2 regions of the Ruminiclostridium herbifermentans genome follow, and region 1 is predicted to be linked to the other one. Evidence: riboswitches for the same ligand, from Rfam matches in the RefSeq annotation. Region 1 holds a riboswitch; the other holds the start of a gene.

Evidence for each region. A riboswitch is a leader RNA that binds a small molecule or an ion and turns the genes downstream of it on or off. The one in region 1 is predicted to bind thiamine pyrophosphate.
Region 2: linked by a shared signal. The riboswitch ahead of thiD (bifunctional hydroxymethylpyrimidine kinase/phosphomethylpyrimidine kinase) and the one ahead of thiT (energy-coupled thiamine transporter ThiT) in region 1 are both predicted to bind thiamine pyrophosphate.

Annotation. Positions count from the first base shown of each region.
Region 1 is NZ_CP061336.1:1,901,434-1,905,322, forward strand. Features, by position in the region: gene spoIVA (stage IV sporulation protein A) at 1-1,071, shown strand, start outside; gene thiT (energy-coupled thiamine transporter ThiT) at 1,329-1,877, opposite strand; TPP riboswitch at 2,069-2,177, opposite strand; gene uvrA (excinuclease ABC subunit UvrA) at 2,755-3,889, shown strand, end outside.
Region 2 is NZ_CP061336.1:117,494-121,382, reverse strand. Features, by position in the region: gene thiE (thiamine phosphate synthase) at 1-169, opposite strand, end outside; gene thiM (hydroxyethylthiazole kinase) at 147-971, opposite strand; gene thiD (bifunctional hydroxymethylpyrimidine kinase/phosphomethylpyrimidine kinase) at 1,297-2,088, opposite strand; TPP riboswitch at 2,310-2,406, opposite strand; gene EHE19_RS00505 (histidine phosphatase family protein) at 2,572-3,510, opposite strand; gene EHE19_RS00500 (PLDc N-terminal domain-containing protein) at 3,706-3,889, opposite strand, start outside.

The DNA.
Region 1 (3,889 bases):
ACGAAAAAAGTAATTAATGAACATTCAACAATCGGTATTGTAATTACAACAGATGGAAGCATTGCAGATATCGAAAGAGAAGATTATGTTGAAGCAGAAAAGAGAGTAATTAGTGAATTAAAGTCAATTGACAAGCCATTCGTAATAATAATTAACTCAACCAGTCCAAGAAGTGAAGAAACACTGAAATTACGTGATGAGTTAGAACAAAAGTATGGAGTAGCAGTAATAGCAATGGACTGTCTGCAAATGAGAATTGATGATGTTGATATTATAATGGAGAAAATATTGCAGGAGTTCCCAATATCAGAAATAGGCATAAATATACCAAGATGGGTTGAAGCTCTTGATGATTCTCATTGGCTAAAAAGTGAAATAATTGAATCAATAAGAAATACTTTCAGTTCTACAAGCAGAATTAGAGAAATAAAATCTGCTGTGAGTTCCTTTGAAAATTATGATTTTTGTAAAAGGGCCACTATTGACAAAGTTAGTTTAGGTGAGGGTACTGTATTAATTGATTTATCAACCGTTGATGGTTTATTATATAGAATTTTAAGTGAAGAATCAGGAATGGAAATTGAGGGTGAGCACAAATTAATAAGCTTGATTAAAGATTTGGCAAGAATCAAAAAAGAGTATGACAGAGTAGAGTATGCTCTCCATGAAGTAAAAGTAAAGGGCTATGGAATGGTTTCTCCTCAAATGGATGAACTTACTCTAGAAGAACCTGAAATAATCAAGCAAGGCAATAGATATGGGGTTAAGCTTCATGCAAGTGCACCTTCAATTCACATGATTCGTGCGGATATAGAGACTGAGATAGCGCCAATGGTAGGAACTGAAAAGCAATCTGAAGAGTTGGTTTCATATTTGTTAAAAGAATTTGAAAATGATACTACTAAGCTTTGGGAATCAAATATATTTGGAAAATCTCTACATGAATTAGTGCAGGAGGGCTTGCAGAACAAACTATTTAGGATGCCTGAGGATGCTCAAATGAAGCTGCAGGAGACACTGCAGAAAATAATTAATGAGGGCAGCGGCGGCTTAATTTGCATAATTTTGTAGAAATATAATAAAGCAGTTATAGCTTTCACCACATTTAAACAAGTATGCCTAATAGTATTAAAAGTTAATCAACCTTTGAAGTTTAAAATTGAGGAACTTATTTAAATAATATATAAATCATATTGATGTGTATCCCGATTGGGACGCAACCTAAGAATGGATATAAGAAATGCGGAAATGTTGCTATGGCACCTTTTCCGCATTTCTTATGTTTTTGTTTAAGTACATTCGAAAGCAAATGTAATAACTAGTTTAAATTAAATTTTAACTGTTGCCACATTATTCTGTTCTATAAATCTCTTTAAAGGTTTATAAAGGGCAACAACCAGTACAGAAGAAATGAAAAATTCAGGCAGCATGTAGCTTCCATTATAGATAAGTGAATAGAGGTATATATTCATTCCTTCAGGAGCGTACATGTACCATAAAAAAACTCCCGAGATAAAATGAAAAGTAAATCTTCCAATCATAGCTATAAAAACGCTGGCTATCATTGTAAAAATGTTCTTCCTAAATAGACCTGCGAATCCAAGCATACCAAATGCAAAGATATAATCAAGGAAAATACCAACAGGATGATAGGAAAACTTTGTTCCTAGTGCAAACTGAAGAAATCCATAAACTAAACCTACCAGAACGCCATGCTTGCTGCCCCATCTGATAGCGAAAATAATAATGGGAATCATGCTTCCTAAAGTCACAGACCCACCGTTTTGAAACTCATAAATCTTTACATAACTCAAAATCATTGCAAGAGCAATCAACACTCCTGCTTCTACCAACATTTTAGTAGACATTTTTTTCATAATAACTCCTCCTTTAATACAGATAACTTAAAATATAAAAATAAATAGACTGAAATAAGACTTTTAGTGTTAAAAAATATTTAATGAATTAGCTTAGTTATACTTCTAAAGCTTACTAAATAAAAAAGTAAGAAGCATAGTATACATAAAAGCATAAAAAAAGTCATACCAGTATGAAAATGCAGTATGACATATTATTCATTATTCATTCCTACGCTGGCATTATCCAGATCAGGTATATGGGTTTTAAGTAAAACATACTTATCTCAGCCGAATTATTTTCAGCTCCCCGAATTTTATTTAGTTGTAATAATTGATGAAAGTTAGTTATATTTCATGTTTTTTAAGGCTATTATTAATCAAAAGGCCACATATTAAAAAAATTTCCAAAAATAAATAAGTTTTGAATATACCAACTTCCAATGGCTATTATATCAATTAACTAAATAAATATCAATAAAAATTCTAAAAATCAAACGAACAAATGTTTGCATTGGTATTTTTATTTGATATAATATATCGTGGTAAGCGAATTGATTATTCTCCAACTTCTATAGTTGAAGGAGCTGATTAGGTTGTCAGCTTATGAGAATACGTACAACCAAACACGATGAAATACCGCTGATGAAATAAAATTTTTCTATAATCGAAAAATAATCGAAAAATTTTATTCTGAACTTAGGTATTATGGCGTGGCTAGTAAAAATGCAAATTTATAATATAAATTTTAATAATACGGATAATGAACTCAATCTTCATAATATTTTTTATTAATTTGATCAGTCAAAATTTATTATTGAAATAGTTTCAAAATTCAGCAAACCCGTGACTGTTAATAATTTAATGATGAAGCTGGGTTGAATAGAAAGGTGAGCAAATGATTAGAGATAATATTTTTATTAAGGGTGCTCGTGAGCATAATCTCAAAAATATTGATGTTGAGATACCTAGAGACAAATTTGTTGTAATTACCGGATTAAGTGGTTCGGGGAAATCCTCATTAGCATTTGATACAATTTATGCAGAAGGTCAGAGACGATATGTTGAATCTTTATCATCATATGCCAGACAATTTTTAGGGCAAATGGAGAAGCCAGACATAGATTATATAGATGGATTATCGCCTGCAATAGCTATTGACCAAAAAACCACTAGCAGAAATCCCCGTTCAACAGTAGGAACAGTTACAGAAATACATGATTACCTCAGATTGCTGTATGCTAGAATAGGTGTACCCCATTGTCCAAAATGCGGTAAGGAAATTGCTCAGCAGACTGTGGATCAAATGGTTGACCAAATAATGGCTTTTGACGAAAATACCAGAATACAGCTGCTTGCGCCTGTTGTAAGAGGCAGAAAAGGGGAATTTCATAAATTAATTGAGGACGCAAAAAAAGGTGGTTTTGTTAGATTAAGAGTTGATGGTCAGGTAATAGATATTAATGATGATATAGTTTTGGACAAAAATAAAAAACACAATATAGAGATTGTTGTTGACAGACTTATTATTCGAAAGGATATTCAAAAGAGACTGGTTGATTCTCTTGAAACTGTTTTACAATTAAGCGGTGGAGTAGTAATTATAGATGTTGTTGGAAAAGAAGAAATACTTCTAAGCCAGAATTTTGCCTGCAGTGATTGCGGAATTAGTATAGAAGAACTTACACCAAGGATGTTTTCCTTCAACAATCCATTTGGAGCATGTCCTACATGTACAGGACTTGGTAATTTACTTAAAATTGATCCAGACTTAGTAATTCCAGATAGATCCTTATCACTTGTTGAAGGAGCCATTGTAGTTGCAGGTTGGAATGTGGAAAGTGAAGACGCATATACCAGGATGATGTTTAATGCTCTTGCAAAGCATTATAAATTTAAATTGGATGTTCCATTCCATAAGCTGCCTGCCGAAATCATAGACATTATTTTATACGGTACAAAGGGTGAAAAAATAAAGGTTGATTATGAACGTGAGTATGGCAGCGGCTCTTACATGGCGGCTTTTGAAGGTG
Region 2 (3,889 bases), 1.8 Mb from region 1:
AAGCTAAATATTCATCAAAAGTAATATCTTTTTCCCTAAGCTGTATAAAGGTTGCCCCTCCTCTAATGCATTCTTCAACCTGCTCTGCCAGTAAATTGTTTCCCAGCCACATTCTATCGGTAACAGCATATAGTCTCATGGACTCTTTACTTAATTTCAATTTTAGCACCTTCCTTTAGCTTCTCTGCAGTCATTTTACTTATTTCATCAATAATGTATGTACGCAAGGTTGAAGAACCTTTATCCTCTTCCATAATACGCTTGTAAGCCAATTCTCCTGCCAATCCCATTGTACAAACAGCTGCAGTCGCAGCAAGCAAAGGTTCCTCCTGATTAGCACCTACAAAAGCAGCTATCATAGCCGACAACATGCAACCTGTACCAGTGACTTTTGACATGGTAGAATGCCCATTTCTTATAATATAAGCCTTTTCACTGTTTGCAACAATATCAATTGCTCCTGTTATAACAATAATTGCTCCTGTCCTTTTGCTTAATCTTTTTGAAAAAGCAACAACCTCATCCAGATTTAATTCCGTAACCGCATCACTGACATTAGCATCAACTCCCTGAGTTGTTCCGCTGCCTTTATCTACTGTCTTAATCTCAGAAATATTTCCACGAATGACGCTGAATTTTATATTTTCCAGCAAATCAAAGGTTGTATTGGTTCTAAAGCTTGATGCTCCTGCTCCAACAGGGTCTAGCACAATTGTATGAGAAAGTTCATTTGCCTTCTTGCCAGCTTTAAGCATAGAGTTAATAGTTCTGCTGTTGAGTGTTCCAATATTGATGTTCAAAGCCGTGCATAAAGAAGTAATTTCTTCAACCTCCTTCACATCATCAGCCATAATGGGCGAAGCCCCGCAAGCCAAAAGTACATTTGCCACATCATTTACAGTTACATAATTGGTAATGCAATGTACCAGTGGGTGTTTATTATTTATATTATCAAAAATTTTTGTAAACATATATATGTTCATGTCTCACAGCTGCACAAAACTACAAAATGACATGAACCTCGCACCTCCCTTGAGATTTAATTTATCTGTTCAATTTTAATACTCACCAAACAACCAAGGTAGTATTCATGTATGTTTATGGGTGTATTTTTTACAATTATTCAGAAAGCTCTAAATTTTTTGCTATCACACTAAATGAACCATGGATGGTGAATGTGGAAAGCAACTAAAGCATTTATGAACTCAAAAGCACATCATTTATGTAAATAGCACCTACATCAGCAAAAAACGCTTGCGTTTTTTGAGACTCGAAAGTGTACCATGTAAGCACCAACTATACTTTTGAGTTAATTCCAAAGGTATGGTCTAGAGGACCACTTCCCTTGCCTAAATTCAAATTTGCTTTTAGGGCACCTGATATATATTTTTTCCCATTGCTAACGCATTCCGCCATATTGTAGCCCATAGCCATATTGCTTGCTATTGCAGAAGATAACGTACAGCCTGTACCATGCGTATTATCATTATCAATTCGTTCCCCATAAAACCATTGATACTTGCCCTTATGATACAGCAAATCATTTGCATCATTTAGCTGATGCCCACCCTTTATCAAAATTGCACCACTGTATTTCTGTGCTATTTTTTCTGCAGCATAAACCATATGTTCCGCTTTTGTTATATGTATTCCACTCAGCACTTCTGCTTCTGGTATATTGGGCGTAATAATATCTGCAACAGGAATAAGCTTTTCTACTAAAGCAGTTACAGCTTCATCAGCCAAAAGCTTACTGCCGCTCGTAGAAATCATAACAGGGTCCAATACAATTTTTTTTGCATTTTCATTAATTAATTTAGCGGCTATGGTTTCTATTAATCCTTTGCTTGAAACCATTCCAATTTTAATAGCATCGGGGTAAATATCACTGAAAATACTGTCTAATTGTTTTTCTAAAAAATCAGCTGGTACTTCCATAATTCCAAATACACCAGTTGTATTTTGAGCTGTAAGTGCCGTTATAGCACTCATTGCATAAAGCTTATGTGCTGTAATTGTTTTGATGTCCGCCTGAATTCCCGCTCCACCACTACAGTCACTGCCTGCTATTGTTAAAACTGTCTTCATATATGGTTTTCTCCCTTATATTGTGGCAAGGCGACTAATTCAATATTTACCTGTATGTTTTAACTATCTCAACTTTCACAAATTCATTTTTATGATCAAGCTTATCAAGGGATTATTGAAAGAATAAGAACTTTAATTAGAATGGTTCATATTTCTATCATTTATTTAAAAGAAATTAATAATAAACAAAAAGTGCCTATCCTAGAGAATAGGCACCACATTATTTCTAAATAAATGCTCCCTACGACAGTATTAACTGACAGGTTCAAAGGGTCAGACAATGTCTTCTCAACTTAATTAGTTCCCCTGCACAAAATTATTTAATTTAATAGCATTATATTCGTACTATGCTATAATGTCAAGCATATTATTGCGTTATGAGTATATAGTTTACTGATGCTTAATTGAAAAAATTATTTCCATCCTAAAATCATAAGCAGCGGAGTTAACTTTACAAATTTGCATAAGTGGAAGAAGCGGAATCTAAGCTTCTTTTTCCAGATAATCAACCAAAAATTCCGAATTTTTTTCAACACAGCCGACACAAGAGAGCCTTCTACCTTGTCTTATTTCTTTACACTTTAAATCTCCAGCATGCTTTAAAAAGTAATTCTCTAATTCAGATAATTGATTCTCTGCTGAGCAGTTCTGTAAAATGTACCTTGCTGCATAATAGGCACCACACATTCCTTCTGGCGCATTACCACCACCAAAACTCCTAAATACATCAATGGTATTTTCCTTTATTTCAAATTGGTTTTTAAATGCACAAAGTACAGCTTGAGCACAATTCATCTTCTGACAGCCTTCTTTACCAAGATAATAATTTTTGGCACTATTTACTGCTGAATTCAAATAATCAACTGAATTATATAACTCAACCTGCCACTTGCCATTTTCATATTTTATAAGGTTTAAACAAGCATTCTTTATAATTGTAGTCCCAGTATCAATTGTATTGTCTGAAACAAATTTTAGTATGGATTTTATCATTGCTCCATGAGAAACAATAATAATCTTTTTCCCCTCATATTCTTTTACTATGTAATCCAATGCTCTTCTGGTTCTTTCAGCCAATTCATTATCGCCTTCTTTACCGGGAATAATACCATCTGAAAAAATCTGTTTCTGCTGCTCAAGTGTCATCCCTGAACCTTTTCCAAAATCTCTTTCTATAAAATCGTCTATGGTGGTTATTTCATTTATTCCAACACTTTCACCAATAATTTTTGCAGTATTTAATGCCCTTTTAAGAGGACTTGACACTATAGCATCCCATTGAAATTTTTTTAGATGCTTTGCTACTAAATATGCTTGCTCTTCTCCATTTTTGTTTAATTCAATATCTTCTCTTCCTTGAATCATTTTTTTTGTATTCCAATCAGTTTCACCATGACGTACTATACAAATTTCTGTAACCATTGCTAAAATCAATATTCCATACTAGGTACAAACTTAAATAATGTACCATCTGGACTATGAACCTCCCCTTATATAATCAATACCGTAAAATTATAACGTATATTAGTCAGCTGTTTCTAGACCCAAAATTTCTATTATTAACTTAAAAAGTTCATAATCTTGTAATTTCATCAGAGCATCTAAAACCAGTCCTAATTAATCATTCTTTTTTGCAAAAATAAAGTAGCCGATTGGTCCAAATATATTTATAAATAGAATGATGAGCACCCATATAAACTTCTTTCCTAATCTTAATCTTTGAATATCACACTTATATAAATCTACTAATGCAAATATCTTTAGAATAATTTCTACTACTAAATAAGGTATTACTAATTTA